Regions from separate parts of the Quadrisphaera sp. KR29 genome, predicted to be linked through region 2. Evidence: predicted binding sites of a transcription regulator. Region 2 holds the regulator's gene; the other holds the start of a gene.
What was found. The regulator HrcA, encoded in region 2, represses chaperone genes, less so after heat shock. The targets are predictions, from matches to a motif close to GNTNGCACTCGGNNNNNCCGAGTGCNANC.

Region 1: the regulator HrcA is predicted to act here: its motif matches at 1,557-1,585, upstream of groES (co-chaperone GroES).

What each region holds. Positions count from the first base shown of each region.
Region 1 is NZ_JBQXXG010000002.1:308,211-322,199, reverse strand. It holds gene groL (chaperonin GroEL) at 1-1,003, opposite strand, end outside; gene groES (co-chaperone GroES) at 1,123-1,416, opposite strand; gene ACUN9U_RS03335 (THUMP-like domain-containing protein) at 1,631-2,920, shown strand; gene ACUN9U_RS03330 (nucleoside hydrolase) at 2,934-3,896, shown strand; gene add (adenosine deaminase) at 3,893-4,879, shown strand; gene ACUN9U_RS03320 (hypothetical protein) at 5,015-5,227, shown strand; gene ACUN9U_RS03315 (sodium:calcium antiporter) at 5,504-6,649, shown strand; gene ACUN9U_RS03310 (lipoate--protein ligase family protein) at 6,722-7,789, opposite strand; gene tsaD (tRNA (adenosine(37)-N6)-threonylcarbamoyltransferase complex transferase subunit TsaD) at 7,840-8,925, opposite strand; gene rimI (ribosomal protein S18-alanine N-acetyltransferase) at 8,935-9,402, opposite strand; gene tsaB (tRNA (adenosine(37)-N6)-threonylcarbamoyltransferase complex dimerization subunit type 1 TsaB) at 9,432-10,163, opposite strand; gene ACUN9U_RS03290 (MarR family winged helix-turn-helix transcriptional regulator) at 10,265-10,747, shown strand; gene ACUN9U_RS03285 (MDR family MFS transporter) at 10,747-12,501, shown strand; gene tsaE (tRNA (adenosine(37)-N6)-threonylcarbamoyltransferase complex ATPase subunit type 1 TsaE) at 12,595-13,032, opposite strand; gene alr (alanine racemase) at 13,092-13,989, opposite strand, start outside.
Region 2 is NZ_JBQXXG010000010.1:18,692-32,680, reverse strand. It holds gene ACUN9U_RS10655 (glycoside hydrolase family 15 protein) at 1-1,501, shown strand, start outside; gene ACUN9U_RS10650 (HIT domain-containing protein) at 1,526-1,873, opposite strand; gene ACUN9U_RS10645 (Gmad2 immunoglobulin-like domain-containing protein) at 1,987-2,565, shown strand; gene dnaJ (molecular chaperone DnaJ) at 2,626-3,762, opposite strand; gene hrcA (heat-inducible transcriptional repressor HrcA) at 3,851-4,900, opposite strand; gene ACUN9U_RS10630 (DUF3097 family protein) at 5,144-6,037, shown strand; gene ACUN9U_RS10625 (DUF4870 domain-containing protein) at 6,162-6,821, shown strand; gene hemW (radical SAM family heme chaperone HemW) at 6,799-8,136, opposite strand; gene ACUN9U_RS10615 (GNAT family N-acetyltransferase) at 8,211-8,798, shown strand; gene ACUN9U_RS10610 (MOSC domain-containing protein) at 8,812-9,459, opposite strand; gene ACUN9U_RS10605 (GNAT family N-acetyltransferase) at 9,592-10,113, shown strand; gene lepA (translation elongation factor 4) at 10,115-12,007, opposite strand; gene ACUN9U_RS10595 (amidase family protein) at 12,333-13,989, shown strand, end outside.

The sequences.
Region 1 (13,989 bases), on a different contig from region 2:
CGCCGCCGTCGATGATCGTCGTGTCGTCCTTGGTGATGACGACGCGGCGGGCCGAGCCGAGGACCTCCAGGCCGACCTGGTCGAGCTTGAGGCCGACCTCGGGGCTGACGACCTGGGCGCCGGTGAGGATGGCGATGTCCTGCAGGATCGCCTTGCGGCGGTCGCCGAAGGCCGGGGCCTTGACGGCGGCGGCGGTGAAGGTGCCGCGGATCTTGTTCACGACGAGCGTGGACAGGGCCTCGCCGTCGACGTCCTCGGCGATGATGAACAGCGGCTTGGAGGTCTGCAGGACCTTCTCCAGCAGCGGCAGGAGCTCCTGGACGGAGCTGATCTTGCCCTGCGAGAGCAGCACGTGCGCGTCCTCGAGGACGGCCTCCATGCGCTCGGAGTCGGTGACGAAGTAGGGCGAGATGTAGCCCTTGTCGAACTGCATGCCCTCGGTGAAGTCGAGCTCGAGGGTCATCGAGCTGGACTCCTCGACGGTGATGACGCCGTCCTTGCCGACCTTGTCGAAGGCCTCGGCGAGCAGGTCGCCGACGCCCGAATCCTGCGCGGAGATGGTGGCGACCTGGGCGATCTCGCCCTTGTCGTCGATCTCGCGGGCGGTGGCGAGCAGCTGCTCGGAGACCGCGTCGACGGCCTTGTCGATGCCGCGCTTGAGCCCGGCGGGGCTGGCGCCGGCGGCCACGTTGCGCAGGCCCTCCTTGACCATGGCCTGCGCCAGGACGGTCGCGGTGGTGGTGCCGTCGCCCGCGACGTCGTTGGTCTTGGTGGCGACCTCCTTGGCGAGCTGGGCGCCGAGGTTCTCGTAGGGGTCGTCCAGCTCCACCTCGCGGGCGATGGTCACGCCGTCGTTGGTGATGGTGGGGGCGCCCCACTTCTTGTCGATGACCACGTTGCGGCCCTTGGGGCCGAGGGTCACCTTCACGGCGTTCGCGAGGGCGTCGACCCCGCGCTCGAGCGCGCGGCGGGCGTTCTCGTCGAACTGCAGCTGCTTGGCCATGTCCTTCTTCCTGGTGGCTGGTTCAGGGACGGCGAACGCCCCGGGGCCCCCGCCCGACGGCGGTGGGGCCGCCGGGGCGAGCCGTGATCAGAGGTCGATCAGAGGTTGCGGTGCCGCGCTCAGGCGACGACGGCGAGCACGTCGCGCGCGGAGAGCACGAGCAGCTCCTGGCCGCCGTACTTCACCTCGGTGCCCCCGTACTTGGAGTAGATGACCTTGTCGCCGACCTTGACGTCGAGCGGCACGCGGTTGCCGTTGTCGTCGATGCGGCCCGGGCCCACGCTGAGGACCTCGCCCTCCTGGGGCTTCTCCTTCGCGGTGTCCGGGATGACGAGGCCGGATGCGGTGGTCTGCTCGGCGTCGAGGGGCTTGACGACGATGCGGTCCTCGAGCGGCTTGATGGAGACCGACACGGGCGGACCTCCCCTTCGCTGGTGGTGCGGAACGGACGGGTGCGCGCGCCGGTGGGCCGGGGCGTCGTCGCGGGTGCCGCTCCAGCCTCGGGCGCTGGCACTCTCACGGGGAGAGTGCCAAGAAGGACACTAGTGAGGGCGTCAGCACTCGGTCAACCCGAGTGCCAGCCGCCTCCCCCGCCCGGCGCTGCCCGGGTGCTGGGAGGATCCTCGCGTGCACGAGGGACCCGCCGGCGAGCCCGCCCCCTCGCCCTCGGCCGCGAGCGTCGCGCCCCTGCTGCGCCCCGAGGGGTGGGCGCTGCTGGAGGCCCTGCCGCCCTACGGCGGCCCCGACGCCGCGATGGCGCTCGGGGAGCGCCTGCGCGCCGAGGGCGCTGACCCCGCCGTCGTCGCCGCCGCCCTGACGCAGTCGCGCCTGCGCGCCCGCGCCGAGGCGAAGTTCGGCCCCTTCGCCGCCGGCATGCTCCTCACCGCCGAGGGCCTCGAGCAGGCCACCCGCCTGCAGGTCGCCGCCCACCACGCGCAGCGGTTCCGCGACGCCGGGTGCACCCGCGTGGCCGACCTCGGCTGCGGGATCGGCGGGGACGCCATGGCCCTGGCCTCCCTGGGGCTGGGCGTGCTCGCCGTCGAGCGGGACGAGGCCACCGCTGCCGTCGCCACCGTCAACCTGCGCCACTGGCCGGAGGCGCAGGTGCACCGCGCCGACGTGCTCGACGTCGTCGCCGAGCTGGGCCGCGACGCCGGCGTGGACGGCGCGTGGCTCGACCCCGCCCGCCGCACCGCGGCCGGGCGCCGGGTGCTCGACCCCCACCGCGCCTCGCCCCCGTGGAGCACCGTGCTCGACGTCGCCCGGCGCGTGCCGGCCACGGGCGCCAAGCTGGCGCCGGGCGTGCCGCGCGACCTCGCCGCGGGCTCCGGCCTGCCCGCCGAGGTGCAGTGGGTCTCCGTCGACGGCGACGTCGTCGAGGCCGTCTGCTGGTTCGGGCCGCTGGCCCGCCCGGGCCGCGCCGCCAGCGCCCTGGTGCTCCGCTCCCCCGGGCGCGGCGGCGCCGCGACGCTCCTGGACGACGCCGACCTGCCCGTGCCCCCGGCCCTCGCCTCCCCCGACGGCGTCGGTGCCTACCTCTACGACCCCGACGGCGCGGTCGTGCGCTCCGGGCTGGTGGGGCAGGTCGCCGCGCTCGTCGGCGGGTCGCTGCTGGACCCGACCATCGCCTACGTCACCTCCGACCGGCTGGTGAGCACGCCGCTGGCGCGCGCCCTGGCGGTGGAGGAGGTGTGGCCCTTCGGGCTGAAGGCGCTGCGCACCCGGCTGCGCGACCGCGGCGTGGGCGCCGTGGAGGTGCTCAAGCGCGGCAGCGCCGTCGACGTGGAGCAGCTGCGCCGCTCCCTGCGCCTGGCGGGTCCGCACCGGGCCACCCTCGTGCTCACCCGCGTGGCGGGCCGCCAGCACGTCCTGCTGTGCCGCCCGGCCGCGCCCGCCCCGGCCCTCACCGCGGGCTGACAGGCTGGGGCGCGTGAGCACGGAACACACCACCGGGCGGCGGCGCGTGGCCCTGGACACCGACCTCGGCAGCGACGTCGACGACGCCCTGGCCCTGGCCCTGCTGCTCGGCTCCCCGGAGGTGGAGCTGCTGGGCGTCACCACCGTCTACGGGGACACCGGCCTGCGCGCCCGCGCCACCTCCCGCCTGCTCGAGCTGGCCGGGGCGCCCGGGCCGGGCGCGCCGGGGGGCCTGCCCGTGCGCGCCGGCGCCGGCGCACCGCTGTCCGGCGCCGAGGTCTGGTGGGCCGGGCACGAGGGGACGCTGCTGGGCGACCTGGCGACGGCGCCCACGACGCCCCCCGCGCCCGGGGCGGGCGCCGCCGAGGACGCCGCCGACTGGCTGGCGGCCACCGCGGCCGCGGACCGCGGCGGCGTGGACCTGCTGGCCATCGGCCCGCTCACCCAGGTGGCCACCGCGCTGCGGCGCCACCCGGGGCTGGCCGCCGACCTGCGCTCGCTGGTGGTCATGGGCGGCCGCTGGGACGGCGCCCGCGAGCAGGACGGGCGGCTCGAGGCCGAGCACAACCTGCGCAGCGACGCCGTCGCCGCCGCCGAGGTGCTCGCGTGCGGCGCCCCGACCCTCGTCGTCGGCCTGGAGGTCACCCAGCAGGTGCGCCTGGAGACCGGCGACGTGGAGCGGATCGCCGCCGCCGGCCCCCTGGGCGCCGCCCTGGCGGCCCAGGTGCGGCAGTGGTGGGAGCTGTGGGACGAGCCGTGGGGCGTCCCCCACGACCCGGTGACCGCGCTGCTGCTCGTCGAGCCCGGTGTGCTGGAGCTCGGTCCGCCCGGGCGGGTGGAGGTCGACGCCCGCGGCGCGGCGGTGCACGTCCCGGACCCGGCGGGCACCGTGCGGGTGGCCGTCGGGGTCGACGCCGCCGCGGCGGCGCAGGCCGTGGTCCGCCGCGTCCTCGCGGCCTGCCGGCGCGCGGCGTGAGCACCCGCGACCTGCGCCTGCTGCCCAAGGCCTCCCTGCACGTGCACCTGGAGGGCTGCATGCGCCCCTCCACGCTGGCGGAGCTGGCGGCCGGCTACGGGGTCCCGGTGCCGGCGACGCGCGGCTACGGCTCCTTCGCCGCCTTCGCCGGCCTCTACGACGCCGCGGCGCGCTGCGTGAGGTCCGAGGCCGACCTGCGCCGCGTGGTGCGCGAGGTGGTCGAGGACGCCGCCGCCGACGGCGCGGTGTGGGTGGAGCCGCAGCTGTGGCCGCACTACGACAGCCCGCTGCTGGGTGACTCGGGGCTCGTCCTGGACGTCGCGCTGGACGAGGGGCGCGCGACCGCGGCGCGCCTGGGCGTGGGCTTCGGGCTCATGGTGACGGCGATCCGCGTGCTGCCCCCCGAGCACGCCGAGGCGCTCGCGGAGCTGGCCGTCACCCGCGCCGAGGGCGGCGTGGTGTCCTTCGGGCTGGCCCACGACGAGGTGCTCGGCCCGCCGGCGCCCTTCGCCCGCGCCTTCGCGGTGGCGCGGGCCGGCGGCCTGGTCGCCGCGCCGCACGCCGGGGAGCTGCTGGGGCCCGACAGCGTGCGCTCGGCCCTGGACGACCTCGGCGCCCGTCGCGTCGCCCACGGCGTGCGGGCGCTGGAGGACCCCGCGCTGGTGGAGCGCCTCGCGGCCGAGCGGGTCTGCCTGGACGTGTGCCCCACCTCCAACGCGCTGCTCGGCGTGGTCCCCTCGCTGCCCGAGCACCCGCTGGCCCGGCTGCTGGAGGCCGGGGTGGCCTGCTCGGTCGGCCCCGACGACTCCCTGCTCTTCGGACCCGGGCTGCTGGAGGAGTACCAGACCTGCCGCACCGCGCTGGGGCTCGACGACGCGCAGCTGGCGGCGGTGGCGCGCAGCGGGATCGAGGCGGCGGCGCACGCGCCCTCGGCACTGGTGAGCGGTGCGCTGGAGCGCGTGGAGGCGTGGCTGACGAGCTGAGGCCCCACCCCCGGCGGCTCCAGGGGACGCCGAGGCGACCCCTCTGCGACCGCGCGCGGCCGGTGGTAGTTTCGGACCACCGAAACCCCGGGCGGCGCTGGTGCCGCCCGCGCTGCCGAGGAAGGGGGCCCGCCGGTGCCCACCGCCGTCGCCGCGCTCCTGCTCGCGCTCGCCGCCCCGGTGCTGCTGCTCGCCCTGGCCGTCGCGGTGTCCGCGGCGCTGCCCGGGCTGCGCCCCCGGCTGCGGGTGCGCCCGCCGCGGGTCCTGCGCGAGCCCGCCGACCTGTCCGGCGCCCGCGCCGAGGTCGAGCGCGCAGCGCCGGAGTGGGCTGCGGCGCTGCGCTCCTGACCCCGCCCCGGCGCGGCCCCGCAGAGCCGCGGGTTTCGGGCGACCGAAGCCCCCGGGCGCGTTCGCCCAGGTCAGTGACCTGTTTTTCGGGTGGCCGAAGTGCTTGGCGCCCCCGCCGGCGGCCGGTAGCGTCGTGTCGGGCCCGCCGCGCGGGCCACCACGACTCGACCTGACCGACGGCGGTGAGCTGGTCGCGGGCCCTGCGGGGTCCCCGGCTCGCCGCCCGCCCGCTGCGCCCGAGAGGGCGCGGCGCGCCTGCTGCGGAGGCACCGCGTGCTGCTCACCCTCGTCCTGCTGCTCGGCTGCGCCGTGCTGATCTACCTGGCGTGCGAGTGGTTCGTCAACGCCGTGGAGTGGCTGGGCGTGCGGATGGCCGTCGGCTCGGCCGCCGTGGGCACCGTGCTGGCCGCCGCGGGCACCGCGCTGCCCGAGAGCGTCGTCACGCTCGTCGCCGTGCTCTTCGGCTCCGAGGAGTCCGGTGCCGAGGTGGGGGTCGGCGCAGCGCTGGGCGGCCCGCTGGTGGTCGGCAGCCTGGCGTACGCCGTGGTCGGCGTCGTGCTGCTGGTGGACCGGCGGGCGGCGCGCCGGGCCGACGCCCCCGCGCTGGCCGCCCAGCCGGTCGCGGCGGGAGCGCCCGCGCGCGCCGCCACGGCACGGGCGGGGCGGGCGGCACGGGCGGGGCGGGCGGCACGCGCTGTGCGGGCGGCGCAGGCGGGCGGCGGTCCGACCGGCGCCGAGAGCGCCCAGCTCGCCGGCCTGGACGCGCGCGCTCTGGCCCGCGACCAGGCCTGGTTCCTCGTCGCCTTCGCGCTGGCCGCGGGACTCGGACTGGTCGCCTTCGCCGTCAAGCCGTGGCTCGGGTGGCTCTTCTTCGGCGCCTACGCCGTCTACTGCTGGCGCCAGGTGCGCGCCGGCGGCGACGCCCACAGCGCCGAGGACCTCGAGCCGCTCCGGGCGCAGCCGCGCCGCGAGCGCCCGACCACCACCGCCGTCGTCGCGCAGGTCCTCGTGTCGCTGGCCGTGGTCTTCACCGCCTCGCAGGTCTTCGTCGGCCAGCTGGAGTCGCTGGCACCGCAGGTCGGCCTGCCGGCCTCGCTCGTGGCGCTGCTGCTGGCGCCCGTCGCCACCGAGCTCCCCGAGGTGCTGAACGCGCTGATCTGGGTGCGCAAGGGCAAGGTCTCCCTCGCGCTGGGCAACCTCGCGGGCTCGATGGTCATCCAGGCGACGGTCCCCACGGGCCTGGGCCTGGTCTTCACCAGCTGGCACGTGCAGGGGCCGCTGCTGCTGGCGGCGCTCGCGACGCTCGGCTGCGTCGGCTACCTGCTGGTGCTCTTCGCCACCCGGCGGGTCACCGCGGTGCGCCTGGCCGCGGCGGCCGCGGCCTACGCCGCCTTCGCCGTCGCCCTGGCCGTCACCGCCTGAGCCGAGCCCGCGGGCGCTGCGCCCGCCGGCGGTCCGCCCACCGAGCGCCCGCCGGGGACCGCAGCGGGCGCGTCAGGGCACGCGGGCGGTCCAGGCCGGGTCGCGGTACTTGCGCTGGGCCAGCTCGCGCGCCGCGGCCAGCTCGGCGTCGGTGACGTCGCCGTCGGCCAGCCCGTAGCGGGCGCGGAAGGAGGCGGCCATCGCGGCGATGACGTCCTCGCGGGCCATGCCCGTCTGGGAGCGCAGCGGGTCGACGCGCTTGGCGGCGCTGGTGGTGCCCTTGTCGGAGAGCTTCTCGCGCCCGATGCGCAGCACCTGCAGCATCTTGGCCGCGTCGATGTCGTACGACATGGTCACGTGGTGCAGCACGGCCCCCGGCCGCCGCTTCTGCGCCGCTCCGGCGATCTTGCCTGCCGCCGAGACGATGTCGTTGATCGGCCGGTACTCGGCGCGCACGCCGAGGTCGGCGAGCGCCTCGAGCACCCACGCGTCCAGGAAGGCGTAGGACTCCACGAAGCCGAGGCCCGCCACCAGCGAGGACGGCACCGTGAGCGACCACGTGATGGTGTTGCCGGGCTCGGCGAACATCGCCCCGCCGCCGGAGATCCGGCGGACGACGTCCACGCCGAGCGCCTCCGCGGCGGCAGCGTCGACCTCGTTGCGCAGCGACTGGAAGCTCCCGATGATCACCGTCGGGCGGTCCCACTCCCACACCCGCAGCGTCGGGCCCCGCCGCCCGCGGGCGACCTCGTCCAGCAGGACCTCGTCGAGGGCCATGAGCAGCTCGGGGCTCTCCGGGCCGCGGTGCACGAGCGACCAGGAGTGGTCGCCGAAGCCCGTCGCCCGGGCCAGGGCGCGCCGGACGACGACGGCGACGGCCTCGGGGGTGATCCCCACGAGGGCGGCGCCGGGCGGGAGCGCCGCCCGCACGCGCGCGGCCAGGTCCGCGGCCTCGGTGTCCGCGGGCAGGCCCTCCAGCGCGGCGTCGATCGCCTCCAGGGCGTCGTCCGGCTCGAGGAAGAAGTCGCCCGAGACGCGCACGTCGCGCAGCACCCCGCCGGCGCCCGCCTCATCGGGACCGGTCACCTCCAGGTCGACCACGACGAGCTTGCCGCCGGGGACCTTGTACTCGCCGTGCACAGCGCGCTCCTGCTCCGGGGTGGGGCGACGGGGTCGGACGACGACGCCGGTCAGACGACGACGGTGGAGACCGGCAGGCCGGGGTCGGTCGCCAGGTCGAGCGGGGAGGGACCCAGCCCGTCGGCCAGCGCGAGGGCGCCCAGCGCCGCGACCATCGCGCCGTTGTCGGTGCACAGGCGCAGCGGCGGCACGCGCAGCTCGAGACCGGCGGCCTCGCAGCGCTCTGCGAGCAGGCCGCGCACCCGCGCGTTGGCCGCGACGCCGCCTCCGAGCAGCACCGTCCCCACGCCGCGGTCGAGGGCCGCGGTGACCGTCTTGCGGGCCAGGACGTCGGCCACGGCCTCGGAGAAGGAGGCGGCGACGTCGGCGACGAAGGCGCCGTCGACCTCCCCGCCGGCGCGCCGGTGCGCCTCGACCTGCCGCGCCACCGCCGTCTTCAGGCCCGAGAAGGAGAAGTCGTACGGGTGGCGGCGCAGGTCGTGCGCGGCGGTCAGCCCCCGGGGGAAGGCGTAGGCGGCCGGGTCGCCGCCCTCGGCGGCCCGCTGCACGTGCGGGCCGCCGGGGTAGGGCAGGCCGAGCAGGCGGGCGACCTTGTCGAAGGCCTCACCGGCGGCGTCGTCGAGGGTCTGGCCGAGCAGCTCCACGCGCAGGGCGCCCACCCCCTGGCCGGCGGGGCTGCTGACGTCGAGGAGCTCGGTGTGCCCACCGGAGACGAGCAGCGCCACGCTGCGCTCGGGCAGCGCGCCGGAGACGAGGACGTCGACGGCCACGTGGGCGACCAGGTGGTTGACGCCCAGCAGCGGCACGTCGAGCCCCAGGGCGAGGGCCTTGGCCGCCGCGACCCCCACCAGCAGCGCACCGGCCAGCCCGGGCCCGGCGGTGACGGCCACCGCGTCGACGTCCGCGAGGGTGGCGCCGGCCTCCTCGCACGCGCGGCGCAGCGTGGGCAGCAGCGCCTCCAGGTGCGCGCGGCTGGCGATCTCGGGGACCACGCCGCCGAACCTCACGTGCTCCTCGACGCTGCTGGCCACCGCGTGGCCGAGCAGCGCCGACCCGCGCACGAGGGCCACGCCCGTCTCGTCGCACGAGCTCTCGATGCCGAGCACCAGGGGCGCGGGGGCGGGGGCCGAGGTCACCCGGCCACCCTACGAGCGGCCCGGGGAGCCCGACAGGCGCAGGCGCAGCACGAGGGCGTCGACGTCCTCGGGCTGGTAGTACCGGCGGCGCACGCCGATGCGCTCGAAGCCGCGGGCGGCGTAGAGGGCCCTGGCCGGCTCGTTGTCGGCGCGGACCTCCAGCAGCACGGCGCTGGCGCCGCCGGCGCGGGCCGCGGTGACGAGCGCGTCCAGCAGCAGCCCGCCGACGCCTCGCCGCTGCGCGGCCGGGGCCACGGCCAGGGTCTGGACGTCGGCGTCGGGGCCGGCCAGGGCGAGCCCGGCGTACCCCAGCAGGGTCCCTCGGTCGTCCTCGGCCAGCAGGTAGGTGCGCCCGGGGGCCGCCAGCTCCGACCAGAACAGCTCACCGCTCCAGGCGCTCGCGCCGAAGAGCTCGGCCTCCACGGGCAGCAGCGCCTCGACGTCCCACCAGCGCAGCGGGCGCAGGACGGCGCTCACCGGGCGCTCACCGGGCGCTCACCGGACGCTCACCGGCCGGCGAGGGCCGCGGGCACCTGGGCGTCGGGGCGGCGCAGGTACAGCGGCCGGGGGGGCAGCAGCTCCCCGCCGCCCGCCAGGCGGCGGGCGGCGAGCGCGCCGAGGACGCCGGGGTCGACGTCCAGCGGCACCGCGACGGCGTCCTGGCCCTCCCCCGAGGCGCCGGCCAGCACGTCGGGCCCGGGCAGGGCCTCGCGGTACTGCGCCGCGCCGCGCCCCACCGCGGGCAGGCCCTGCGTCGGGACCTCGCCGGGGGCGCTGACGGCGGGCCCCGCCGTGCGGTGCCACCCCGACAGGGCGTCGGAGGCGTCCTCGACGGCCACCCGGGCCCAGTGCACCTCGCGGCGGCGGGCGTCGGCGGCGACGACGAAGCCGCCGGCGAGCGGGCCGCGGGCGCTGGCCGGTGCGGCGGCGAGCGCGGTGGCGGCCAGGGCGTCCAGGCTGCTGACGCCGTGCACCGGGACGCCGAGCGCCTCCCCCAGGGCCAGGGCCGTCACCACGCCCACGCGCAGGCCGGTGAAGGGCGCGGGGCCGACGCCCACGGCGAGGGCGCCGAGGTCGCGGCGGTCGGCGCCGGCGGCGGCCAGCACGGCGCGGACCGCGGGGGCCAGCAGCTCGCCGTGGCGGCGGGCGTCGAGGTGCTGCTCGTGGGCCAGCAGGCGCTCCCCGTCGAGGAGGGCGACGCCGACGGCGGAGGAGGTGTCGAGGGCGAGCAGCAGCACGGCCAGCAGCGTAGGCCGCCCGGGTGGGCCCGCGACCCGCCCGCCGACACACCCCGGAAGTTGCTTGCACGCTGCACACAACAGTCCTACAGTCCTTGCTTGTGACACCCATCGACCCGTCGAGCGCGCCGGCCCGCACGCCGCCCGCCGAGCTCCTCGTCGAGGAGTTCGCGGCGCTCATGAGGGTGGTCCACCTCCACAAGGCGCAGTCGGCCACGCGCTCGGCGCACTCCCTGCTCTTCCCGGTGGCCCACCACGGGCCGCTGCGCACCACCGCCCTGGCCGAGCTCGTCCACACCGACCCCTCCACCACCAGCCGGCAGGTGGCCGAGCTGGTCTCGGAGGGCCTGGTGGAGCGCCAGGACGACCCCGCCGACCGGCGCGCCTGCCTCATCGCCACCACCGCCGCCGGCCGCGCCGCGGTCTCGGCCATGCGCGCCCAGCGCGCCCGGCTCTTCGCCGAGGCCCTCTCGGACTGGACGCCCGAGCAGATCGGCACCTTCACGACGGACCTCCGCCGCTTCCGCGAGGCGCTCGCCGCCGCCGCGCTGCCCACCCCCGCCCCGACCCCGCAGGAGCAGTGATGTCCTCCACCGCAGCGGCACCCCCCGCCACCGGCGCCCCCGGCGCCCCCGGCGCCTTCACCCACCGGCAGATCGTCACGATCCTCTCCGGCCTCATGCTCGGCCTCTTCCTGGCCGCCCTCGACCAGACCGTCGTGTCCACCGCCATCCGCACCATCGCCGACGACCTGCAGGGCTACTCCCTGCAGGCGTGGGCCACCACGGCGTTCCTCATCACCTCGACGATCGCGACGCCGCTGTACGGCAAGCTCTCCGACATCTACGGGCGCAAGCCCTTCTACCTCTTCGCGATCGGCATCTTCGTCGTGGGCTCGGCCCTGTGCGCCTTCGCCTGGTCGATGTACTCCCTGGCCGCCTTCCGCGCCGTGCAGGGCATCGGCGCCGGCGGCCTCATGAGCCTGGCCTTCGCCATCCTCGGCGACATCGTCCCGCCGCGGGAGCGCTCGCGGTACCAGGGCTTCTTCATGGCCGTCTTCGGCTCCTCCAGCGTGCTCGGCCCCGTCGTCGGCGGCCTGCTCGCCGGCCAGGACCAGCTGCTGGGCATGAGCGGGTGGCGCTGGATCTTCCTGGTCAACGCCCCCCTCGGCGTTGCCGCCTTCCTCGTCGTCGCCCGCGTCCTGCAGATCCCGCACACCCGGCGCGAGCACCGCATCGACTGGTGGGGCGCGGCCACCCTCGTCGTCGCCCTCGTGCCGCTGCTCATCGTCGCCGAGCAGGGCCGCGAGTGGGGCTGGACCTCCACCGACGCCGTCACCTGCTACGTCATCGCCGCCATCGGCATCGCCGGCTTCGTCCTGGCCGAGCGGGCGATGCGCGACGAGGCGCTGCTGCCGCCGCGGATGTTCGGGGAGCGGACCTTCTCGGTCGGCATCGTCTCCAGCTTCATCGTCGGCATGGGGATGTTCGGCGGGATGCTCCTGCTGCCCCAGTACCTGCAGGTGGTCAAGGGCTCCTCGCCCACCGTCGCCGGCCTGCAGACCCTCCCCCTGGTGCTCGGGATCATGACGGCCGCGGGCGTCTCCGGCCGCATCACCAGCCGCACGGGCCGCTACAAGGTCTTCCCCGTGGTCGGCACCGCCCTGCTCGCCGTCGCCCTGGGCCTGTTCTCCCTCATCGGCGCCGACACCCCGCTGCTGGCCACCATGGCGATCATGCTGCTGTTCGGCATGGGCCTGGGCCTGAACATGCAGTCGGTGATCCTGGCCGTGCAGAACGCCGTCAGCCCGCGCGACATGGGCGTGGCCACCTCCTCGGTGACCTTCTTCCGGCAGATGGGCGGCACCCTGGGCGCCGCGGTCTTCCTGTCGGTGCTCTTCAGCATCGTCGTGGGCCGCATCGCCACCGCCTTCACCGAGGCGCAGGGCACCGCGGAGTTCCAGCGCGCGCTGGCCGCGAACCCCGACCAGGCCCAGGTGCTGCAGCAGGTCAGCTCCGGGGGCGGGTCGCTCGACGACACCTCCTTCCTCAACGGCCTCGACGACGCGCTGGCGCACCCCTTCCGGGTCGGCTTCTCCTCCGCGATGGACTCGATCTTCCTCATCGCGGCCGGCGTCATGGTGGTCGGCTTCCTGGTCACCTGCTTCCTGCCGGAGAAGCCCCTGCGCACCACCGCCGGGGTGCAGGCGCGCAGCGAGGAGCCCGGTGAGCTGCCGGCCGAGGGACCGGCCGCCGCGGTGGCCGCCGCCGCACCGACCTCCACCGCCCCGGTGGTGGAGGAGGACGACGACGACCGGCGGGTCCGCGCCGGCCGCTGAGGCCCACCGCACCGCCCGTCGGCGGTGACCACGCAGGAGACCCGCCCCCCGGCCCCCGGGGTGCGGGTCTCCTGCTGCCACGACGGGTGCCGCTCAGGCGCCGGGCAGCGCCACGCCCTCCCAGCGGCCGCCGACCGCGCGCAGCACCGCGCGGCGCAGCTCCCCCTCGGCCTCGGTGGCGGGCCGCTCCAGGTGCACCTCGAGGCGGTCGGCGGCCAGCTGCTCGACCAGGCCCGCACCCCACTCCACCACCGTGACCGCCTCCTCGAGCGAGGCGTCCAGGTCCAGGTCGTCCACCTCCGCGGCCGAGCCGAGCCGGTAGGCGTCCACGTGCACCAGGGCCGGCCCGCCGACCAGGGAGGGGTGGACCCGGGAGATGACGAAGGTGGGGGACGTCACCGGGCCCCGCACGCCGAGCCCGTCGCCCAGGCCCTGCGCGAGCGTCGTCTTGCCGGCGCCGAGGTCGCCGGTGAGGACGACGAGGTCGCCGGGGCGCAGCACCGCGGCGAGCTCGCGCCCCAGCGCGTGCATGTCCTGCGCGGTCGGCACCCGCAGCACCCGGTCGCCGTCCGTGGTCGTGCTCACAGCCCCTACCCCTCCTGCCCGGTGGCCGGGTGCCCGCCCACCGGCGCACCCGCGGTGCCGGTGTACCGGCGCGGCAGCCGCGCGGAGACCCTCGCCACCACCTCGTAGCCGATGGTCCCGCACGCGGCGGCCCAGTCCTCGGCGGTGGGGCCGCCCCCGGCGCCGTCGCCGAAGAGCTCCACGACGTCGCCCGCGGCGGCGCGCCCGGCGCCCGGCAGGCCGCCGAGGTCCACGACGAACTGGTCCATGCAGACGCGACCGGCGACGGTGGTCCTCCCGCCCGCCACCGCGACCGGGCCGACGCCGCTGGCGGCGCGCGGCACGCCGTCGGCGTAGCCCAGCGGCACCAGGCCCAGCCGGGTCGGCCGGTCGGTGGTGTGGGTGTGCCCGTAGGAGACGCCCTGGCCGGCCGGCACGTCCTTGACCAGCGCCAGCCGCGTGCGCACCGCCATCGCCGGGCGCAGGCCCAGCTGGGCGGGGGTGCCGACGCCGCCGCCCGGGGACAGCCCGTACAGGGCGATCCCCGGGCGCACGAGGTCGTAGCGGGCCCGCGGGTCGGTCAGCAGCGCCGCGGAGTTGGCCAGGTGGCGCACCGGGAAGGTCGCGCCCAGCTCGCGCGCGGCGGCCAGGGCGGCCTCGAAGGCCTCCCGCTGCTGGCCCGCGCTGGGGTGGTCCGGCTCGTCGGCGCGCGCGAGGTGCGACCAGGCGCCCACGAGCTCGGCGAGCCCCTGCTCGTGGGCGGCGAGGGCGGCGCGGACGGCGTCCGGCCAGTCCGCCGGCGTCGCACCGCCGCGGCCCATCCCGGTCTCGGCCTCCAGGTGCAGCCGCACGGGCCTGCCCGCTGCGCGGGCCGCCTCCGCGAGGATCCCCACGGCCTGCGCCGAGGACGCCGACAGGTCCACC
Region 2 (13,989 bases):
CTGCCTGGGGACCGCGGGCCCCTGGGTGGAGCGCTCGGCCGCCGGGACGCTGCTGCGCGTGGACGGGCTGACCATGGCCGTGGTCTGCGAGGTGCTCGACCCCGGTCCGGCCGGCACCGCCGCCGCGCGCGCGGAGCGCACCGACACCGAGCGGGAGGTGCGCGTGGAGCTCGACGTGCCCGCCGGCTCCCGGGTGGTGCTGGGGCTGGTGGCCACCTCGGCGGAGCCGCTGTGGATGCCCTCGGGCTCCGCGGTGGACGCCGGCATCGACAGGACGGCCGACAACTGGCGCACCTACTCCGCCAGCTTCGGCTGGGACGGCCCGTGGGAGGCGGCCGTGCGCCGCAGCGTGATGGTGCTCAAGCTGCTGCTGCACGCCCCCAGCGGCGCGGTGGCCGCGGCGGCGACCACCTCCCTGCCGGAGGACCCGGCGGGCGGCAAGTGCTGGGACTACCGCTTCGCGTGGGTGCGCGACTCCGCGTACGCCCTGGAGGCGATGATGCGCTTCGGGCTGCGGGAGGAGCCGCACGCCGCGGTGAGCTGGCTGCTGCGCACGATCCGCGAGCGCGGCACCGCCCCCGACGTCTTCTACGCCCTGTCCGGGCGCGTCCCCGACGACGGCGTGGAGGAGCTCGAGGCGCCCGGCTGGCGCGGCTCGGGCCCCGTGGTGCGCGGCAACGCCGCCTCCTCCCAGCTGCAGCTGGGCGTCTACGGCGACCTGTTCAGCATCCTGCGGCTCTACGTCGACGGGGGCGGGGCGCTGGACGCCGAGACCGGCCGGCTGCTGGCCTCCACCGCCGACGCGGCCTGCGACAGGTGGCGCCAGCCCGACGCCGGCATGTGGGAGCTGCACACCGCGCGGCACTACACGAGCAGCAAGATGGGCTGCTGGCAGGCCCTCACCCACGCCGTGCACCTCGCCGAGCTGGGCATGGTCCCCGGCGACCCGGCGCGCTGGCGCTCGGAGGCCGAGCTCATCCGCGACTGGGTGGCCGAGCGCTGCTGGTCGCAGGAGCTGGGGGCCTACACCTGGTACCCCGGCACGCAGGAGCTGGACGCGTCGGTGCTGCTGCACGCCGTCAGCGGCTTCGACAGGGGCCCGCGGATGAGCTCGACCCTGGACGCGCTGCGCCGGCAGCTGGGCAGCGGGCCGCACCTGCACCGCTACACCGGGGCGCAGCGGGAGGAGGGCGCCTTCGTGGCGTGCTCGTTCTGGATGGTCTCGGCGCTGCAGCTGTGCGGGCGCGGCGCCGAGGCGCGAGAGCTCATGGACGCCCTGGTCGAGGGCCCGGACACCGTGCTCAACGACGTCGGGGTGCTCGCCGAGATGGTCGACCCGGCCACCGGCCACTGGCTGGGCAACCTGCCGCAGGCGCTGAGCCACCTGGCGCTGGTCAACGCGGCCGTGACGGTGCACGAGCACCGCGACCGGCAGGACGGTGACCGGCAGGACGGCGACCGGCAGGACGACGGCGACCGGCGCGGCGGCGGCGACCGCTGACCCGGCGGGCGGCCCCGGCCGGCCTCAGCCGGGCGGCCAGCTCATCGGCCGCCCGGCGAGCACGTGCCCGTGCACGTGGAAGACGCTCTGGCCGACGCCGGCGCCGGTGTTGAAGACCAGGCGGAACTGGCCGTCGCCCAGCTCGGCGGCCACCCGCCCGCCCGTGGCGACCAGCTCGGCGAGCAGCGGTGGGTCGGCCGCCGCCAGCGCGGGGGCGTCGCGGTGGTGGTCGACCGGCACCACGAGCACGTGCAGCGGCGCCTGCGGGTCGAGGTCGCGGAAGGCGACGACGCGGTCCGTGCGCGCGACCACGGTGGCCGGCACGTCGCCGGCGGCGATGCGGCAGAAGACGCAGTCGGGGTCCTGGGGCACGCCGCGACGGTACCCACCGCGCCGCCGCCGGGGCGAGCGCTCGGCCGACGGCCCGGCGGACGGCTCGGCGCGTTCGCCCCCGCCGGCACCGCCGGGGGCGGTATCAACGAGGCATGCCAGCCCAGCCCCGACCCCGGCGTGCGCGCCGCACCACCGCCGGCGCGGCCGCCCCCTCCGCTGCCCTGGTCCTGCTGCTGCTGACCGGGTGCGGCCAGCAGGCGTCGCCGCAGACGGAGCCCGTCGGCGGCGAGGCCAGCGGCTCGTCCTCCGCGTCGGCCCCGCCGTCGTCGTCCTCCGCCACCTCCGCGGGCAGCGCGGCGTCCACGGCCGGCACCACCGCCGCCGCCGCGCCCGGCCCGGCGGCCACGGGCACCGGCCTGTCCTCGTCCGTGGTCATCACCGCCCCCGTCGAGGGCGAGCGGCTCCCGGCGGGGCCGATGGGGGTGGTGGGGCGCGGCACCGCCTTCGAGGGCACCCTGCTGTTCCGCATCACCCAGGCCGACGGCACGGTCCTCACCGACGGCTACACCGACGCCGGCGCGAACGGCGAGGTCGGGGAGTTCACCATCCCGCAGACCGTGCAGGCGGGCACCTGCACCCCGTGCACCGCCGAGGTGTGGGCGCCCGACGAGTCCGGGGGCGAGGGGCAGCTCGAGGAGGGTCCCGCCAGGGTCACCTTCTACGTCGACTGACCCCGCAGGTGACCTGCCCGAGCCGGGGGCCCGGCCGGTGGCCCGGCCGGGCGGCGCGCCTCAGCGGCCGGAGAAGCCCCGCTTGAGGCGGGAGAAGACCCCTCCGGAGGCCGGTGAGAGCCGGCCCTCGGGCCGCTCCTCGCCGCGCAGGCGGGCCAGCTGGCGCAGCAGGTCGGCCTGCTCCTCGTCGAGGCCGCGGGGCACCTGCACGTCGATGTGGACGTGAAGGTCACCGCGGCCGCCGGAGCGCAGCCGCGCGGCGCCCAGGCCGCGCAGGGTGACCACCTCGGCCGGCTGCGTGCCGGGGCGCACCTCCACCTCGCGCGGGCCGTCGAGGGTCTCCATCTCCAGCACCGTGCCCAGGGCGGCGGCGGTCACCGGCACCGGCAGGGTGGCGTGCAGGTCCTCCCCGCGGCGGGTGAACAGGTCGTGGGGGCGCTGGACCACCTCGACGTAGAGGTCGCCGGCCGGACCACCGCCGGGGCCGACCTCGCCCTGCCCGGAGAGCTGGATGCGGGTGCCGGTGTCCACCCCGGCGGGCACGCGGATGGTCAGGGTGCGCCGGCGGCGCACCCGGCCGTCGCCGGCGCACTCGTTGCAGGGGTCGGGGATGGTGGTGCCGTAGCCGCCGCACGCGGGGCACGGGGAGGTGGTGAGCACCTGGCCGAGCAGCGAGCGGGCGGCGCGCTGCACCTGGCCCTGCCCGTGGCAGACGTCGCAGGTGCGCACCTGGGTGCCCGGCTGCGCGCAGTTCCCGTCGCAGGTGGGGCAGACCACGGCGGTGTCCACGGTGATCTCCCGCTCGGCGCCGAACACGGCCTCGGCCAGGTCGACCTCGAGGCGGATCAGCGCGTCCTGGCCGGGCTGGGCCCTCGAGACCGGGCCGCGCGCCGCGCCGCCGCCCCCGCCGAAGAAGGTGCCGAACAGGTCGCCGAGGTCGAAGGGCTGGCCCTGGGCGCCGAACCCGCCGCCGCCGAAGCCGCCGGGCCCGCCGGAGCTGCCCGTCGCGTCGTACACCCGCCGCTTGTCGGGGTTGCTCAGCACCTCGTACGCGGCCGAGACCTCCTTGAACCGCTCGCCGGCGTCGGGGTTGACGTCGGGGTGCAGCTGGCGGGCGAGCTTGCGGTAGGCCTTCTTGACGTCCTCGGTGCTCGCGTCGCGGGGCACGCCGAGGGCGGCGTAGTGGTCGGTCGGCACGGTCAGACGCTCCTGAGGAGTCGGGGGGTCCGTCGGGGCGGGCCCGCGGACGGAGGTGCGGACGGGAGGGCGCGGGCAGCCGGGCGGCTCACCGCGCCAGGACCTTGCTGAGGTAGCGGGCGACGGCGCGGACGGCGGCGATCGAGGTGGGGTAGTCCATGCGCGTCGGACCCAGGATGCCCAGGCGGGCCACCACCTCGCCGCCCGAGCCGTAGCCGGAGGCGACCACGGCCGCGTCGGACAGGCCGCTGTGCACGATCTCCCGCCCGATCCGCACCGAGACGCCGCTGGCTGGGTCGTCCGCCATCTCGGCGAGCAGGCGCAGCACCACCACCTGCTCCTCGATCGCCTCCAGGACCGGGGCGACCGAGGCCGAGAAGCCGCCCGCGCCGCGCACGAGGTTGGCGGTGCCGGCCAGCACCATGCGCTCGTCGCGGGTGGCGTCCAGGGCGGAGCGCAGCGCAGCCGCCACCGCGGCCGCCGCGGCGGCGTCCTCGGGCCGGGCCGCGGACACGGTGGCGACCACGCCGTCCAGGGCGGCCACCGCCTCGTCGGCGCGGCGGCTGGCGGTGGCCGCGCCGAAGCGGCCCCGCAGCTCGCTGACCAGGTCCGCGGCCACCTCGGGGGCCTCCGGCGGCACCTCCACCGAGCGCTGCTCCACCCGTCCGCTGTCGGTGATGAGCACCAGCACCAGCCGTCGCGGCGCCAGCTGCACCAGCTCGACGTGGCGCACGCGGGCGCGCGCCAGGGAGGGGTACTGGATGACGGCGACCTGGTGGGTCAGCTGCGCCAGGGCGCGCACGGTGCGCTCGAGCACGTCGTCGAGGTCGACCGGCTGGCCGCCCTCGCCGAGGAGCCTGTCGATGGCCCGCCGCTCCGCCGGTGAGAGCGGGCGCACGGCCGGCAGCCCGTCGACGAAGGCGCGGTAGCCCTTGTCGGTGGGCACCCGGCCGGCGCTGGTGTGGGGCTGGGCGATCAGCCCCTCCTCCTCCAGCGCTGCCATGTCGTTGCGGATGGTGGCCGGCGAGACGCCCAGGGCGTGCCGCTCGACCAGGGCCTTGGAGCCGACCGGCTCCCGCGTGGCGACGTAGTCCTCCACGATCGCGCGCAGGACGGCGAGGCGCCGGGGCTCGGTCACGGTGCGTCCTCCCTGCTCGTCGGTGGTGCGTCGTGGCGCGAGGCGGCGCGGCGGCCTGGTGCGCCTGGCACTCACGGGTGCGGAGTGCCAATCCTACGCCGTCGGGCAGCGGCCGCAGGTAGCGTCGCGCGGGTGCCGACCCCCCCGACGCCCCCGCGCCGGCGCGCCCCGTCCCCCGCTCCCTCCCCGGGCGCGCCGGCGAGCTCCGGGCCGCTGTACGGCGGGTGGGGTGCCCGCGAGCCGCTGCGCCGCGGCGACACCGTCACCGACCCGGCCAGCGGGCGTCGCCGCGCCCGCACCGCCAGCCGCGAGGTCCCCGCAGCCCCGGGCCTGGTGGTGGAGGACGTCGAGACCGGGTGGAGCGGGGCCGTCGTGCGGGTGGAGAAGGCCGGCGGCGTGCGCGTCGTCGTCCTGGAGGACTGGAAGGGCCGCACCCGCAGCTTCCCCCTCGGCGCCGGGTTCCTCGAGGAGGGCCGGCCGGTGGTGCTGGTGCCGCCGGTGGCCCCGCCCCCGGCCGCCCGCACCGCCTCGGGGGCCGCGCCGCTGCGCCCGGGCCGCACCGCCAGCGGCTCCTTCGCCGTCGAGGGCGCCCGCGCTCGCGTGGCGCGGGGGTCGCGGATCTGGGTGGAGGGCAAGCACGACGCCGAGCTGGTCGAGAAGGTCTGGGGCGACGACCTGCGCGTCGAGGGCGTGGTGGTGGAGGGCCTGCAGGGCGTGGACCACCTGGCCGCCGCCGTCGCGGAGTTCCGTCCCGGGCCCGGCCGGCGGGTCGGGGTGCTCGTGGACCACCTCGTGACGGGGTCCAAGGAGACGCGGCTCGTGGCCGAGGCGCTGCGCGCCGCCCCGGGCGCCGCCGAGCACGTGCTGGTGGTCGGGCACCCCTACGTCGACGTCTGGCAGGCCGTGCGGCCCGCGCGCCTGGGCCTGGGCGCGTGGCCGGTGGTCCCCCGCGGGCGGCCGTGGAAGGAGGGCGTCCTGGAGGCCCTGGGCTGGCCGCGCGAGACCCCCGCCGACCTCGCCCGCGGCTGGCAGCGGGTGCTGGCCAGCGTCCGCACGATCGCCGACCTGGAGCCGACGCTGTCGGGCCGGGTGGAGGAGCTCATCGACTTCGTCACCGGCGACCAGCTCGACCGCTGAGCGCCCGTGGGGCGACGACGGCGGGGAGCGGGTCCGTCCGGGCGTGTGGCGCTGGTGCGGGGGGCTCGTTTCCGAGACGCTGGTGGCGGGCCCCCGGACCCGCCCCGGGCCCCGAGGAGGAGAAGTGTCCGAGCAGCCCGGTCGGCCGTCCGACCAGACCGACCCGCAGTCCGGGGAGGTGCCCCCGCCCCAGTACGGCCAGTACGGCCGCGGTTACGGCGAGCAGGCCTCCGGGAGCGAGCAGGCGCCGCACCAGCAGGGCAGCGGCCAGCAGGGGTACGCCCAGCAGCCGCCGTACCAGCAGGGGTACGCCCAGCAGCCGCCGTACCAGCAGGGGTACGCCCAGCAGCCGCCGTACCAGCAGGGCTACGGCCAGCAGGGCTACGGCCAGCAGCCGTACCAGCAGGGCTACCAGCCCGCCTACCAGCAGGGCGCGGAGATGACCCCGCAGGACCAGCGCCTGTGGGCCTGCCTGTCCCACGTCTCCGCCATCGCCAGCTCCCTCATCGGGCTGACCTTCGTCGGGCCGCTGGTGATCTACCTGGTCCTGCGCGAGCGCGGCCAGTTCGTCCGCAGCCAGTCGGCGGAGGCGCTGAACTTCCAGATCCTGGTGAACATCGTCGCGCTCGCCCTCGGCGTGGTGACCGTCGTCACGCTCGGCCTCGGGGCGCTGCTCTACGTGCCGCTGGGGCTGGTCGCGCTGGTCTTCGTCATCATCGCGGCCGTCAGGGCCAACCAGGGCGTCGACTACCGCTACCCGCTCAACTGGCGGCTCGTGAAGTGACCTCGGCGACGCCGTCGTCCTGGCCCTCCCAGCCGAGGAGGGCGCGGACGACGGCGTCGGCCAGCAGGCGCCCCCGCAGCGTCAGCCGCAGCCGCGGCTGGTCGCGGTCGGGGGTGCCGCCGCGTCCGGGGCGCACCGGGTCGGCCGGGTCGCCCGGGGGCGGCTCGAGCAGACCGTCGGCGACCAGGCGCGGCACCTGCGCGAGCCCCGCCGGCGGCACCAGGGAGGCGGGCAGCCCCTCGGCCAGGCGGACGCCGAGCAGCACCGCCTCCACGGAGCGCGCGTCGTCGTCGAGGACCTCCCGGCCCACCGCGGGGCTGGTGCCGGCGGCCAGGCGGCGCGCCCAGGCGGCGGGGTGCTTGGCGTTCCACCAGCGCACCCCGCCCACGTGGCTGTGGGCGCCGGGGCCGGCGCCCCACCAGTCCTGCCCGCGCCAGTAGGCGAGGTTGTGGCGGCAGGCGTCGGCGGGCGTGCGCGCCCAGTTGCTCACCTCGTACCAGCCGTAGCCGGCCTCGCGCAGCACGGCGTCGGCCAGCTCGTACTGGGCGGCCTCGTCGTCGGGGTCGGGCAGGGGGAGCTCCCCGCGGCGCACCCGCGCGGCCATCGCCGTCCCCTCCTCCACCACCAGGGCGTAGGCGGACAGGTGGTCCGGCTCGCAGGCCAGCGCCGCCTCCAGGCTGGTGCGCCAGTCGGCCAGGGACTCCCCCGGTGCGCCGTAGATGAGGTCCAGGCTGACGGCCAGGCCGGCCTCGCGCGCCCAGCGGACGGCCTGCGGCACGCGGGACGGGTCGTGGGTGCGCTCCAGGACGGCGAGCACGTGCGGCACCGCCGACTGCATCCCGAAGCTGACGCGCGTGTAGCCAGCGGCGGCGAGCTGCTCCAGGGAGGCGGGGGTGACCGAGTCGGGGTTGGCCTCGGTGGTGACCTCGGCGCCGGCGGCCAGGCCGAGGTGCTCGCGCACGGCGTCCAGGCCCCTGGCCAGGTCGGCGGCGGGCAGCAGCGTGGGGGTGCCGCCGCCGACGAAGACCGTGGACACCTCCCGGCGGGGCAGGCCGGAGGCCTCCAGCACGCGGGCCGCGAGCGCGACCTCCTCGACCAGCGCACCGGCGTAGCCGGCCTGGGAGGCGCCGGGCAGCTCCGGCGGGCCGAGCTCGGCGGCGGTGTAGGTGTTGAAGTCGCAGTAGCCGCAGCGGACGCGGCAGAACGGGACGTGCAGGTAGACGCCGAGGTCGCGGGCGCCGGCGCCGGCCTGCGCCGACGGTGGCAGGAGCCCGTCGGCGGGGGCGGGGTCGCCGTCGGGCAGGGCGGGGCTCATCGCCGTCCATGGTCGCACCCCCGCCGCGGGTGGGCGGAGCGCGAGCGGGCGGGTGGCGGTGCTGGGATGGGGACGTGGCTGGACGACGCGGTGCTGGACGACGCGGTGGGGCGCAGACCGGCGGGCCGCTGCCGCGCGTGAGGCTGGAGCCGCTGTCGGCGGCGAGCGACCCGCGGCTGCTCGCGGAGGTCCTGGCGCTGCGGCCCGGACCGGGCCAGGACCGGTACTGCCTGCCGGCCTCGCGCACCTACCCCCCGGCCAGCGCGGACGCGCTGCGGGTCCCCTTCGCCGTGCTCGCGGACCCGGACCCGGACCCGGGGACGGGCGGGGGTGGGCGGGTGGTCGGCTTCGGCACCCTGGACCGCCACGGCCAGCTCGAGCACCTGCTGGACGACCCCGGTCGGGGCCTGCTGCTGCGGGCCTTCTACGTCGGCCACGACCACCAGGGCCGGGGGTACGGGACGGCGGCGGCCCGCCAGGCGCGGGCGCTGGCGCACGCGCTGGAGCCGGAGGCCGAGCTGCTGGTGCTGTGCGTGCACGAGTCGAACGCCGCGGCGCGCACGGCGTACGCCCGGGCCGGCTTCGCGGACAGCGGCGCCCGGTGGCTGGCGCAGGCCGCCGACCCGCAGGTGGTCATGGTCGCGGCGCTGCAGCCGCGCTGACCGGGCGGGGCCGTCAGCGCCGGGCGACGACGACCAGGAGGTCGAGCAGGTCCGGGGCGAGGTCGAGCTCCCCGTCGGCCGCGCAGGCCAGCAGCGTGCGGGCGTCGGCGGGGTCGGCCTCGACCAGCCAGCGGGCCACGCCCACGCCGTGCCCGGGGCGCGACAGGACCTCCACGGCGTCTCCGGCGGCGACCGTGCCGGGCCGGACGACCCGCAGGTAGGCGCCCGGGGCGCCGGCGCGGGCGAACCGCCTGACCCACCGCTGCTCCCCCATGCGCCGCGCGAACGTCGCGCAGGGGGTGCGGGGCATCGTCACCTCCACCTCCAGGGCTGCCTCCCCGGAGCCGATGCGCCACCGCTCGCCGACCTCGGCGCCGTCGACGTCGACCCCGGCCGTGCGCAGGTTCTCCCCGAACAGCCCCGGCGGCACCTCGCGCCCCAGCTCGGTGGCCCACCGGTCGGCGGCCTCCTGGGCGTAGGCGTACAGCGCCTTGTCGCGTCCGCCGTGGTCGTACCTGTCGGCCTGGACGTCGCCGTGGGCGCCGAGCGCCAGCACCTTGACCGGACCCTGCACGGGGCGCTTGTCGATGGCCGTGACGCCCACGGTGCCGTCGTCGGGCAGCAGCTGGTGCACGCGGCAGACGGCGAGGAGGGTGCCCACAGGACCCGATCCTCCCCGGGCGGTGCGGCGAGCGGGCCCGACTTGTCGGAACTGCGCCACCACCCGTCGGAACCCGGGCCCGGTTCCGACACCTCGCGGCAGCGTTCCGACACCGCGGGGCAGGATGGCGGCGTGGCAGTGCGCCTCGTGGTGGTGGCACCCGACGACGGCGCGCTGCTGGCCGCGGCGTCCGGCCTGCAGACCAGCCCCGAGCAGCGCCGGTTCGCCCTCCCGCCGGCGGAGTCCTTCCCGCTGGCCCTCGCCGACCCGGCGCGCACGCCGTTCGTCGTGGTCGACGACGACGTCGTGGTCGGCGCCGGGGTGCTCCACGCCGGCGCGGCGGCCCGCGACGCCGACGCCGAGCTCGCCGGGCTGCTCACCGCCGCCGGCGAGGACCCGGCCGCCGCGGTGCTGCTGCGGTCCTTCGTCATCGGCGCGGGCCAGCAGGGCCGCGGCCTCGGGACCGCCGCTGCGCGCGCGGTCGTGGCGCTGGCGCCGGCCGTGGCGCCGGAGGCGCGCATCGTCGTCCTGACGGTCAACGAGCGCAACCACGCCGGCCTGCGCGCCTACGCGCGCGCCGGGTTCGCCGACGTCGGGAGGTACCTGGGCGGCGACGCCGGACCGCAGCGCGCGATGACCGCGCGCTGCGGCTGACTCACTTCTTGGCGGCGTCCTTGCCCGTCGGCGCGTCGGTGGAGAGCGCGGCGATGAACGCCTCCTGGGGGACCTCGACGCGGCCGACCATCTTCATGCGCTTCTTGCCCTCCTTCTGCTTCTCCAGCAGCTTGCGCTTGCGGGTGATGTCACCGCCGTAGCACTTGGCCAGGACGTCCTTGCGGATGGCGCGGACGGTCTCGCGGGCGATGACGCGCGCGCCGATCGCGGCCTGCACGGGCACCTCGAACTGCTGGCGCGGGATGAGCTCGCGCAGCTTGCCGGCCATCATCACGCCGTAGGCGTACGCCTTGTCCTTGTGGACGATGGCGCTGAAGGCGTCGACCTGCTCGCCCTGCAGGAGGATGTCGACCTTGACGAGGTCGGCGGCCTGGTCGCCGTCGACGTCGTAGTCGAAGCTCGCGTAGCCGCGGGTGCGCGACTTCAGGGCGTCGAAGAAGTCGAAGACGATCTCCGCCATCGGGAGGCGGTAGCGCATCTCCACGCGGTCCTCGGAGAGGTAGTCCATCCCCTGCAGCTCGCCGCGGCGCTGCTGGCACAGCTCCATGACCGTGCCGATGTAGTCGCTCGGCGTGAGCACGGTGGCCTTGACCACCGGCTCGCGGACCTCGGAGACCTTGCCCGCGGGGTACTCGCTGGGGTTGGTGACGGTGACCTCGCGGCCGTCGTCGAGGGTGACCTCGTAGACCACCGACGGCGCGGTGGAGATGAGGTCGAGCCCGAACTCGCGCTCGAGGCGGTCGCGGGTGATCTCCAGGTGCAGCAGCCCCAGGAAGCCGCAGCGGAACCCGAAGCCGAGGGCCACCGACGTCTCGGGCTCGTAGGCCAGGGCGGCGTCGTTGAGCTTGAGCTTGTCCAGGGCGTCGCGCAGCAGCGGGTAGTCCGAGCCGTCGATGGGGAACAGGCCCGAGAACACCATCGGCTTGGGGTCCTCGTAGGCGCCGACCGGCTCGGCGGCCTGGCGCGCGGCGGAGGTGACGGTGTCGCCGACGCGGCTCTGGCGGACGTCCTTCACGCCGGTGATGAGGTAGCCCACCTCGCCGACGCCGAGGCCCTCGGACGGGGTCGGCTCGGGGCTGGAGACGCCGATCTCCAGCAGGTCGTGCTGGGCGCGGGTCGACATCATCGCGATGCGCTCGCGGGGGCGCAGCACGCCGTCGACGACGCGGACGTAGGTGACCACGCCGCGGTAGGTGTCGTAGACGGAGTCGAAGATCATGGCGCGCGCCGGGGCGGCGGGGTCTCCCACCGGGGCGGGGACGACGTCGACGATCCTGTCGAGCAGCGCCTCCACGCCCACGCCCGTCTTGCCGGAGACCCGCAGGACGTCGGCGGGGTCACCGCCGACCAGGCCCGCGAGCTCCTCGGCGTAGCGCTCCGGCTGCGCCGCCGGCAGGTCGATCTTGTTGAGGACCGGGACGATGGCGAGGTCGTTCTCCATCGCCAGGTAGAGGTTGGCCAGCGTCTGGGCCTCGATGCCCTGGGCGGCGTCGACCAGCAGCACGGCGCCCTCGCAGGCGGCCAGCGAGCGGGAGACCTCGTAGGTGAAGTCGACGTGGCCCGGGGTGTCGATCATGTTGAGGGCGTGCGCCTGGCCCGCGAGCGCGCCGGTGCGGGGCGCCCACGGCATGCGCACGGCCTGGCTCTTGATGGTGATGCCGCGCTCGCGCTCGATGTCCATGCGGTCGAGGTACTGCGCGCGCATGGCGCGGTCGTCGACGATGCCGGTGATCTGCAGCATGCGGTCGGCCAGGGTCGACTTGCCGTGGTCGATGTGGGCGATGATGCAGAAATTGCGGAGGCGCTCCGGCGCCGTGGACGCGGGCTGGATGCCCGCCAGCCCGGCGGACGACGACGTGGGGGACGCTGGCACCGGCCCATGCTCCCACGCAGCGGGGTCCGCGCCGGTGCGCCCGCCGGCCTCCGGCGGCGGCAGCCCTCCCTGCGCGGCTCGCGCGGCCCTGCGGACGCCGGGGTGCGTCGTGCGCCATGCGCCGTGCTCGGAGGATCGGCCCCTTGCGCGTGACCGGGTCGTCACGCGCAAGGGGCCGGTCCTCCGAGCACCCGGCGGACGCAGGAGGCACCGGGAGCCACGGGGAGGCACAGGGAGACACCGGGACGGACCACCCGTACGGTGACGAACCACCCGAGGCGCCCGGCTGCGCACCAGCCGGCGCACAGCACCCTGGGAGGCTCCCGTGCCCCGTCCCGTCCGCCGAGCACCGCGCGCCGCCGCCTCCGCCCTGGCCGCCGCGCTGGTCCTGCCCGCGGGGGCGCTGTCCGCCTCGGCCGCGGACCTCGACCCCACCGCGCCCCCGGCGGCCGACGCGGCAGCCGCTGACCTGGCGGGGGCCGGCGGTCCCACCGCCGCCGAGCCCGCCCGGACCGGCACCGCGGCCCCCGCCCGCGCGGGGGAGCTGCTCGCCGCGGCGCAGGCCGCGGGGCTGCAGGTGCCCCGGCTGGACCTCGACCCGCTCACGGTCCCGGAGCTGCAGCGGCGCATCGAGGCCGGCGAGCTCACCGCCGAGGGCCTGACCGCCGCCTACCTGCAGCGCATCCGCGACGTCGACCCGCAGGTCGGTGCCGTGCTGGCGCTCGACCCCACGGCGCTGGAGCAGGCGCGCGCCAGCGACGCCCACCGCGCCGCCCACGGCGCCCGCAGCCCGCTGGAGGGCGTGCCGGTGCTCCTCAAGGACAACATCGGCTCCGCCGGGCTGCCGACCACGGCGGGCTCGCGGGCGCTGGCGGGCAACCTCGCGCCCGACGCCTCGCTCACCGCGCAGCTGCGGGCCGCGGGCGCCGTGGTCATCGGCAAGGCGAACCTGTCGGAGTGGGCCAACTTCCGCTCCACGTCCGCCACCAGCGGCTGGAGCGGCGTCGGCGGGCAGACGCGCAACCCCCACGCGCTCGACCGGGACCCCTGCGGCTCCTCCTCCGGGTCCGGAGCGGGCGTGGCCGCCTCCCTGGCGCAGATCGCGATCGGCACCGAGACCGACGGCTCCATCGTCTGCCCCGCCGCCACCAACGGGGTGGTGGGCGTCAAGCCGACCCTGGGCGTGGTCAGCCGCACCGGCGTCGTGCCGCTGTCGCTGGAGCAGGACACCGCCGGGCTCCTGGCCCGCCACGCCGTCGACGCGGCGCTGGCCATGGAGGCCCTCGACGACGTCGACCCGGCCGACGCCGCGACCACCGCGCGCCCCGACGGCGTGGACACCTCCTTCGGCCGCCTGGTGGAGGGCAACGGGCCCTCCCTGGCCGGAGCGCGCCTGGGGTACTGGACGCTGACCGAGGAGGAGTCCGCCGCCGTCGACGACGCCACCGAGGCCGTCTACGCCTCCGCCGTCGCCGCGCTGCAGGCGGCGGGCGCGACGCTGGTGCCCGTCCAGCTGCCCGACACCGAGGCGGTCGGGGCCGGCGAGGGCCTGGCCCTGGCGCCGGAGTTCGCCCGCGACGTCGACGCCTACCTGGCCGGCCTCGCGCCGGGGCAGCCGAGGACCCTCGGCGACCTCATCGCGATCAACGCCGCCGACCCCGTGGAGCTGTCGCTGTTCGGTCAGGAGACCTTCGAGGACGCCGCCTCCGGGCCGGGGGCGGACTCCCCGCAGGTCGCCAGCGCCCGCGCGGACGCCCGGCGGCTGGCGCGCGCGTCGATCGACACCACGCTCGCCCAGGGACCCGGTGACCAGGACGACCTCGCGGCGGTCGTCTCGCTGACCGGCACGCCGCCGGACCTGCTCAGCTACCAGAACACCGACGGCGAGCCGCCGGCCTTCGTCTACGCCACCTCCACGCCGGCCGCCGTGGCCGGGTACCCGGCCGTGACCGTGCCCGCGGGCTTCGCGGGCCCCGGCGACG